4 regions of the Gordonia sp. LMA484 genome follow, and region 3 is predicted to be linked to each of the others. Evidence: predicted binding sites of a transcription regulator. Region 3 holds the regulator's gene; each other region holds the start of a gene.
What was found. Region 3 encodes LexA, which represses DNA repair genes until DNA is damaged. Its sites were predicted from a motif close to CGAACANNTGTTCG; they were not measured.

Region 1 (2,197 bases), 470 kb from region 3:
CGAACACCGATGACGAGCCCACCGACGAGGAGAACCAGACCCACGACGAAGATGGCCACCGCCTGCAAACGACGCCGACCACTGGACCTCCCGAGGCGGCGACGCTTGACGCTCGACGCGAACTTCGGGTCTTCGGCATACAGAGCGCTTTCGATCTGTTCGAGCATCCGCTGCTCGTGCTCCGAAAGAGGCACCGACCCTCCTTACTCCCAACTCCACCGACCCGACCCCAGACCCCACGATCCGTGTACACCGTCGGTGCCGTTCAGCCGCTTGTACGGCCTTCAAACATCATGATACGAGCAGAATCACCTGGCGACCACCATTACCCTCCTTTACCCGCAGTTGCGTCGAATTCCTCACTCACGCGGTGCGGTCGGACCGGGCGGTCTGATGGGCCAACTTGCCCTGCTCGTATGCGATCAGGATCGCCTCGACATCGTCGAGAAGGTCGATGACTCGCCGGCGCATGGCGGCCACTGCGCGCTCGTCCACCTCACGGACCAGACCCGACTCGATGTCGAGCCGAACCCGTGAGCGGGCGGCGAAGAACTCGGCGTGCCCGGCCAGGGCCGGTACGACCATCGGTAGACGGTTCCAGGCACTTCGCGAGCGGGAGCGTCGGACCGGACGGGTGGAGGGCTCATAGATCTCCAGCACCGCACCGGCAGCACGGAGGGCGGTCAGGTAGAACTGACGGAAACGCTCGGCTGCATCGGTGACCTCGTCGGCGTTGTCGAACAGGATCAGGGCACGATCGAGCAGGTCACGACTTCGACGCACGATGATCGGATCGATGTCCGTCGCCGACCCGCGGGCCGGGATCGAGCTGTGCATGGCCACCTCCCCGTGGCTCGACGACCGCCTTCTGCTGTTCACGGTCCCTGTTGTACAACGCCGGCCCGACAGCTGACGCTTCCCTCGTCATGCTGTCGGGCCGGCGCATCGTGTCGGCGGGGTGATTGACAGAACAGCTTGCGGAGGCTGATTCATCGAACACCCGTTCGACATATTCAATATAGCTAGCGGACGGCAGACCTTCAAGGCGACCGTCGGCACGGATGCCCAGAGTTCGACGAGAGGACAGACGTTCGTTGACGATCCGCCTCGTTGACCTGACCGGACAGGATGCTCACGTGTGGCTCCAGCCCGCGCTCGACATCTACGTGACCGCGATGAACTACCCGCGCGGCACCGAGATCCACCGTGCGGCGCTGTGGCGCGAGCACATCACACGGCCCGGCTGGCGTGCGGTCGGGGCGGTGGCGACCGTCTCCCCCGCCGAGATCCGCAGCCCTCAGGTCGCCGGCCGCCACTTGTCCCGGCCGGTTGCGGTGGCCGACAACGAACTGCTCGTCGGAATCGCGTACGGCTACCGGGGAGCACCCGACCAGTGGTGGAATCAGCAACTCCGCGTCGGGTTGCGTCAGTCCGGAGTCGCTCCCGCGGCCGTCGAGGAGATCACCCGGGACTATTTCGAACTCACCGAACTCCATGTCCATCCCACCGCCCAGGGCCGGGGCGTCGGGCAATGGCTACTCGGACGACTGCTCGCCGGACGGCCGGAGGGCAAGGTCTTGCTGTCCACGCCGGAGATCCCGGCCGAGGAGAACCGCGCCTGGGCGCTGTACCGACGACTGGGCTTCACCGACGTGCTGCGCAACTTCACCTTCGCCGGTGATCCGCGTCCCTTCGCCTTCCTCGGCCGCCCTCTGCCGATGGTCGCCGACGACTCGGTCACGACATGACGATCCGCCGGCGCGTTCCGGGCCGCCCCACCTCCACCGACGGTCGCGGCCACCACCTCGTCGACGCCGTTGTCGTCGGAGCGGGCCACAACGGACTCGTCGCCGCCGCATATCTCGCCCGGGCCGGACGGTCGGTCCGGGTCGTCGAGCGCGACGATGTCGCCGGCGGTGCCGTATCGACCGTTGAGCGTTTCCCGGGCTATCGCGTCGACCGCGGGTCGTCGGCGCACCTGATGATCCGTCACTCCCCGATCCTCGACGAACTCTCACTGGCAGATCACGGGCTGCGCTACGTCGACTGCGATCCGTGGGCATTCAGTCCGGCGACCGAGTCAACGGCGCCGATCATCTTCCGCACCGATCTGGACGCCACCTGCGCCTCGATCGAACGGGCCGTCGGCTCCGTCGACGCCGATGCTTATCGCCAGTTCGTGCAGGTTTGGCGTCCG
Region 2 (2,197 bases), 2.5 Mb from region 3:
CCGTCCTCGTAGATGCCGGTGGTGAACTGGCCGATCCCGGGTCCGACCATCCGGTTGTGTTTCGGACACGCCGGGGCCAGATCGACGATGTCGGTCAACCCGCCGGCAGCGAAGTCGCGGCGGGCGTGATGCAGTTCGACGTGGGAGGCCGGCTGATCACAGCCGGGTGCCGAGCACACCTCCCCATCCGGGCGGGCGAACGACGCCAACCGTTGAGCCCGGGTGGCACACCGTTTGGCCTGCCCGAAATACAAGGGCTGCGGGCTCGCATCGGCGAACACCGCCAAATACTGTTGGGCCTCGGCGGCCAACCGGATCACATCGGTGATCGGCAACAGCGACCCGGTCGCGGTGGTACCGAACCCGGTCTCCCGGATCAGATCGGTGAGGTCGGCCTTGACGATCAACTGCACCGGCAACCCCCGATGGGATTTGCCCAGCAACCCATCCTCAAACACTGCCCGCAACAACGCTGCCAACGCATCATGATTGCGCTGGGCCTGGGTGCGGGTGTCGCGGGCGGCGGCCGCCTTCAGTGCCTCGGGGTCGGCGTCCTCCTCGGCACCCGAAGGGGCGTCGGGATCCTCGGGGTTGTTGAGGCCGGGTTTGGCCCACGCGGCCAGCATCATCTCCAGCAACGCCCGGGTTTCCGGATCCAGATGGCCGGTCAGTTTCGACATCTGCTGCGCGTTCTGCCGATTCAGCCACAGATTCCGCTTACGTTTACGGTCGGTGTCGTCGGTCAACTCGCCGTCCGGATCCAGATGCGCCAACACCCGCTGACCCAGGATCACGATCTCATCCGGGGTGTGCTTGACCGCCAACTCGGCCAACGACGCCTCCGCGGCCACCTTCTTGTCGTGGGGCGCCTGCTGCGGGATCGTCTCCAGAATGTCGATCACCGTACTCAGATGCGCCGGCCCGACCTCACCGGCCGCGAACGCCGCCGCCAACTCCGGATAGCGTGGCTCGGCGCACTGCCCACCCAACTGCCGCATCCGCCCGGTCGCCGCGATCTGATCCTTCCGCCGACCCGGCTCGGAGACCCGCACCTCGACATTGAGGAAGTTCGTCAAACTCCGAAACCCCATCGCCCGCGGCACACCCCGATCCGACAACTCCAGAATCTGGCGATTACCCTCGAACAACTGCCGATTGACCGCCCGCTCCGAGGCCCGCGCCACCGCCAGCACCTCCGCATCACTACAGCGCGTCAGATCCGCCGCCGCCAACCGATCCAACACCGCATGCAACTCGGTGAGCAGACCCGGCACCTCCGACAACGACTCCTGCGCGTCCTGCGTGTCGTGCGTGTTCGGCTCGGCCATACCCACCCCCCAGCGGACCAAAGTTCGAATGCATGTTCGAGAGTAGACCAGAATCGCGACCCCCGCAACCGAGCTCCGACGGGCACCTCCCGGCCCATCGCGACCGACCACAGACCATACGCATATTTCATAAGTGTATGGTGTAGTGATAGCTGCCACATCGATATTCGTCGATGCCTGCCGCAGCCGACAGCTGACCACGGCGGAGAGGTAGCGATGACGACAGCAACTCAGGGCGTGTGCCCGTTCGGCCAGGATTTCGATTTCACCGACCCCGACCTGCTGGCCACCGGGATACCGATCACCCAATTCGCTGAACTCCGCAAGACCGCCCCGGTGTGGTGGAACGCGCAGCCGTCCGGCACCTCCGGATTCAACGATGGTGGTTTCTGGGTGATCTCCCGACACGCCCATATCCGGGAGATCTCCAAGAACAACCAGTTGTGGTCGACCAACGCGAACGGTGCGATCATCCGGCTGCCGGACTACATCACCCCTGACCAGCTGGAGTTCACCAAGGCATTGCTGGTCAACCACGATCCGCCGGAGCACACCCGTCTGCGGAAGATCGTGTCGCGACTCTTCACGCCTCGGGCCGTCGCGGCACTCGAGGAGCGGTTGACCGAGTCCGCGCGACAGATCGTCCAGCGGGCGGCAGAGAAGGGCGCCGGAAACTTCGTCGACGACATCGCGATCCACCTGCCGCTGCAGGCCATCCTCGATCTCATCGGCGTCCCCGACGCCGACCGCGCGCGCATCCACGAGCTCGTCGACGCCATCATCAACAGCGACGATCCCGACCAGTCGATCGATCCGACAACCGCCAACGCCGAACTGCTCGGCTACGCCTATGCAATGGCCGAGGAGCG
Region 3 (2,197 bases):
CGATGGCGGCGGATCGGATGTCGGCCGAACTCGCCGGCCTGACCGACCCCTGGCAGCCTGCGGTGCTGTCGTTGATCGCAACCGTGGCGCGCGCGGGTTCCGAAGTGGGCAAGTCGGTGGGCGTGTGTGGCGAGGCCGCAGCAGACCCGGTGCTGGCGTGCGTGCTGGTCGGGATGGGTGTCACGTCGCTGTCGTCGGCTCCAGCCGCGGCGGCCGCGGTGGGAGCCCGACTCGGAGCGGTCAGCATGGACCAGTGCCAGGTTGCGGCCCAGGCGGCATTACGCACGTCCGACCCGGCCGCTGCGCGTGCGGCGGCGACGGCGGCGTTGGACGCCTAGCGTCATCAGGTCGGGCTTCCATGGAGGCCCGACCGGCCGGCTCGTGGCGGCCCGGTACCGGGCCCCGGGCCGGGCCCACCGTTCACACCCGGCGCATCACCGTGACGACCTTACCCAGGATGGCGGCGTTGTCGCCGGGGATCGGTTCGAACATCGCGTTGTGTGGCATCAGCCAGACGTGACCGTCCTTGCGCTTGAACGTCTTGACGGTTGCCTCGCCGTCGATCATCGCCGCGACGATGTCACCGTTCTCGGCCACGTTCTGCTGTCGCACCACGACCCAATCGCCGTCGCAGATCGCTGCATCGATCATCGATTCGCCGACCACGCGCAGCAGGAAGAGCGACCCGTCGCCGACGAGCTCACGGGGGAGCGGGAAGACGTCCTCGACGGCCTCCTCGGCGAGGATCGGTCCGCCCGCGGCGATGCGTCCGAGTACGGGTACGAAGGTGGGAGTCGGCAGTTCTGAGCCACCGGCCGGTGCGGCCGTGCCGCCCGGCGGCGTGTGCTGCTCGCCGTCCTGGATGTTGACGGCGCGAGGCCGATTGTGATCGCGTTTGAGCAGGCCCTTGCGCTCCAAAGTCCGTAGCTGATGTGCGACGGACGAGGTGGAGGTCAGTCCGACCGCCTCGCCGATCTCGCGGATGCTGGGCGGATATCCACGTTCACGCACCGACGTGCGGATGTACTCCAGCACACCCCGCTGGCGGGCGGTGAGGTTCGCCTCGGCGACCTCGGGATCAACCGTCGTCGCGCCCCCGGTCTCGTCGGTCCCACGGGTGGCGTCACGCCGTCCGCCGGCTTTGTCACTCATCGGTGTCCTCCCTCTCGGCGTCCGTCATGTGGGGGCGCCTGCCCGGTTCCTTTCGGAAACCTGCTGGATGTTGCCTTGCTACAGCGCCGACAGTATCCGAACATCCCGACATGTTCAAACATTTGTTCGACGCGTGTCGAGACATTGTCGGTCTGCCGTGATACTAATCGAACATACGTTCCGTCGAACACGTGATCGACAGTCCGGTCGATCGGGAGCCGAGGAGGACACGATGAGCACTGGGACCCTCACGCGCAGCACACGCACCCCGGACGGGGCGGTGTCCAGGTCTGAACGAACGGAGCCCGTGCGCGCCGAGCGTGTGCGCATCGAGCGCGAGCGCACCGACTCGGCACGCACCGACTCGGCAAGCACCGAGCCGACGCGAAGCGGGCGCACGCGTACCGGCGAGCAGGAGCGGGTCCGTCTCGGCGCGGGCACACGGCCGCGGCGCCAGGCGCATCACGAACCCGTCCGCCCGGCCGACCGACGGCCGGCTCGCCCGGCCGTCGGACAGTTACCTCGGGCTGCGGGGACCCGGTGCGCTGTGTCGACGGCCGAATCACGCCTGCACGCACGCCGGAGGGCCACGGCACTGGCGGTACTCGTGGGCTGTGGGCTCGCGGTTCTGGTGTGGGTGGTCACAATCGTGGGCTCCAACTATGCGGCGTCCGTGCAGCCGTCGCCAGTCGGCACCGAGATCGTCCATGTCCGACAGGGCGACTCGCTGAGCACGATCGCCGATCGGATCGCGCCCGATGTGCCCAGGCAGGCGGTCATCGACCAGATCGTCGAGCGCAACGACCTGTCCGGGTCGGGTCTCCGGGTCGGGCAGGCACTGGTCGCACCCGCATACGGCTGAGCGCAGGCGGTACTCTCATGTCACAGGTTCCAGCCGGAAACCGGCACGGCGTAGCGGGCATCCGGTGCGCCGGAGTGTCCCGAGACGTGCGTGAGGACGACATGCGCTGCCCGTTTTGCAAGAACGAAGACACCAAGGTCATCGACTCGCGTGTCGCCGACGAGGGGCAGGCGATCCGAAGGC
Region 4 (2,197 bases), 590 kb from region 3:
ATCTCGTGGTCGTCCTGGGGCACCCGGAGTTCTACCCGAGGTTCGGCTTCCGACGTGCCTCCGACGCCGGAATCTCCGCAACCTTCGAGGCGCCCGATGACGCCCTGATGTTTCTCGCGCTCGATCCGGCCAGGCCGATCCCGGCCGGTGTGATCGGGTACCCGCCGGCCTTCGGGGTCTGACGACGGTTGAACTGATCAGCCAACTGTTCAGTTGACTGACTATTTGCTACGGTCTGCGGTGTGGAGCAGAAGTCCGGCACAGGCGCGCTCGCCGCCGATCTCAGGATCGCGCTCGGGCAACTCACTCGTCGTCTGCGCCACGAGGTGCCCACCGCTGACCTGACCCGGTCGCAACTCAATGTGCTCGGCCGCCTCGATCGTGATGGTCCATGTACCGCAAACGACCTCGCCCGGGCCGAGGGCATGCGTCCCCAATCGATGGCTGCGATCGTCTCCGCGCTCCTCGCGGCCGACATGGTCGTCGGCGCGCGCGATCCCGATGACGGGCGCAAGACCATTCTGGGCCTGTCGCAGCGGGCGCGCGACGAGTTCGGGGCCGGCCGGCTCGCCCGTGAGGATTGGCTCGCCCAACGGTTGGACGCGCTGATGACCGGCGACGAGATCCGTCAGCTGGCGACGGCGACCGAGCTGCTGAAACGACTTGCCGAGTCCTGATGATCGAGAGGATCACGAAATGAGCATGACCACACTGGATCCGAACACCGCTCTGGTCGTCGTCGACCTACAGCGTGGCATCGTCGGACGGGACCTCGCGCCGCACTCGTCGTCGCACGTCGTCGAACGTTCGGTCGAGATCGTCGACCGCTTCCGCACCCACGGTCTCCCGATCGTGTTCGTAACGGTGTCCGGGAGGCCGCCGGGTCGGACCGATCTGAGTGACGGCTCCACGCCGAGCTTTCCCGTCGGATGGGACGAGCTCATCGACGAGTTCACCCCGGCTGCCGACGACATCGTCGTGACCAAGCACTCGGTCAGTGCGTTCACCGGTACCGGACTCGCCGACGATCTGCGTGAGGGTGGGGTCACCCAGGTGGTCGTGGTCGGAATCGCGACCGGCGCCGGGGTGGAATCGACGGCACGCGATGCGCACGAGGCGGGCTTCAATGTGACGCTGCCCATAGACGCGATGACCGACTCGGATGGCGCCCGTCATCGACACAGCCTGGACAACGTGTTCGGCCGGATCGCCGAGACCGGTTCGACCGCAGAGCTTCTCGAGCTACTCGACGCGACTCGGCGGTCGATTTCGGCGGCGAGGTAGCGACCGGGTTCGTCTCACTGGTATCGCGTGCTCGCTCGCGAACGAGGGTCTGATACCGCGAACCGGGTGTGAGTGGCGGGGTGGGACGTGGCGGTTGAGTGTCGAACGGGTGTTCGATAAGATCGATCGGTGGGATGGGATCAGGGACCGCCGACGTGGTCGGAGCTCGAGCGCGTGCTCTCCGGTCGTGCGCCCGGGCCGGGGCGTCCGGGGGAGGCGTTCGGTCCGGGGGACAACACCGGCGACGGTAACGACAGCCCGGCCTGGTCTCGCAAACGCGGTGCCTACCGGCCCGAAGGTGTGGAGCGAACACGATCGTCGGTCGCGTTCGCCGAATTGCACGCGCACAGCTCCTACAGCTTCCTCGACGGTGCGTCGATGCCGGAGGAGATGGTCGAAGAGGCGCAGCGTCTCGATCTGAAAGCATTGGCCCTCACCGATCACGACGGCTTCTACGGCCTCGTCCGGTTCGCGGAGGCGGCGCGCGAGTTCGCCATGCCGACCGTGTTCGGGGCCGAACTGTCCCTCGAGCCCGACGTCGCGCGGACCGGGATTCCCGATCCTGTGGGCGAGCATCTGCTCGTGCTCGCCCGCAGCAGCGAGGGCTACCGCCGGCTGTCCCGCACGATCGCCGACGCCCACATGGTCGCCGGCGAGAAGGGGTTGCTGCGATATGACCGGGACGCCTTGCCCGACAATGCCGACGGTCACTGGCTGATCCTCACCGGGTGCCGCAAGGGTGCGGTGCGTCGGGCACTCGATCGAGGTGGTCGGCCTGCGGCACGCCGGGCACTCGTCGAGTTGGTCGATCGGTACGGGCAAGACGTGGTGGTGGAGCTCACCGCGCAGGGTCTGCCGGACGACGACGAGCGCAACGCGATCCTGGCGGGACTGGCGGGTGAACTCGGGCTGA

Region 1: a site for LexA is predicted at 994-1,007, ahead of AC4AMJ_RS10245 (SAV_6107 family HEPN domain-containing protein). Genes of this name have one in related genera too.
Region 2: a site for LexA is predicted at 1,354-1,367, ahead of AC4AMJ_RS01590 (HNH endonuclease signature motif containing protein). Genes of this name have one in related genera too.
Region 4: a site for LexA is predicted at 1,387-1,400, ahead of AC4AMJ_RS15040 (error-prone DNA polymerase). Genes of this name have one in related genera too.

What each region holds. Positions count from the first base shown of each region.
Region 1 is NZ_CM176700.1:2,356,754-2,358,950, forward strand. It holds gene AC4AMJ_RS10240 (SCO2097 family morphological protein) at 1-194, opposite strand, end outside; gene AC4AMJ_RS10245 (SAV_6107 family HEPN domain-containing protein) at 364-837, opposite strand; gene AC4AMJ_RS10250 (GNAT family N-acetyltransferase) at 1,095-1,748, shown strand; gene AC4AMJ_RS10255 (phytoene desaturase family protein) at 1,745-2,197, shown strand, end outside.
Region 2 is NZ_CM176700.1:356,489-358,685, reverse strand. It holds gene AC4AMJ_RS01590 (HNH endonuclease signature motif containing protein) at 1-1,328, opposite strand, end outside; gene AC4AMJ_RS01585 (cytochrome P450) at 1,545-2,197, shown strand, end outside.
Region 3 is NZ_CM176700.1:2,829,215-2,831,411, reverse strand. It holds gene ptsP (phosphoenolpyruvate--protein phosphotransferase) at 1-338, shown strand, start outside; gene lexA (transcriptional repressor LexA) at 421-1,152, opposite strand; gene AC4AMJ_RS12425 (LysM peptidoglycan-binding domain-containing protein) at 1,385-2,014, shown strand; gene nrdR (transcriptional regulator NrdR) at 2,116-2,197, shown strand, end outside.
Region 4 is NZ_CM176700.1:3,420,514-3,422,710, reverse strand. It holds gene AC4AMJ_RS15055 (GNAT family N-acetyltransferase) at 1-182, shown strand, start outside; gene AC4AMJ_RS15050 (MarR family winged helix-turn-helix transcriptional regulator) at 243-677, shown strand; gene AC4AMJ_RS15045 (isochorismatase family protein) at 697-1,284, shown strand; gene AC4AMJ_RS15040 (error-prone DNA polymerase) at 1,414-2,197, shown strand, end outside.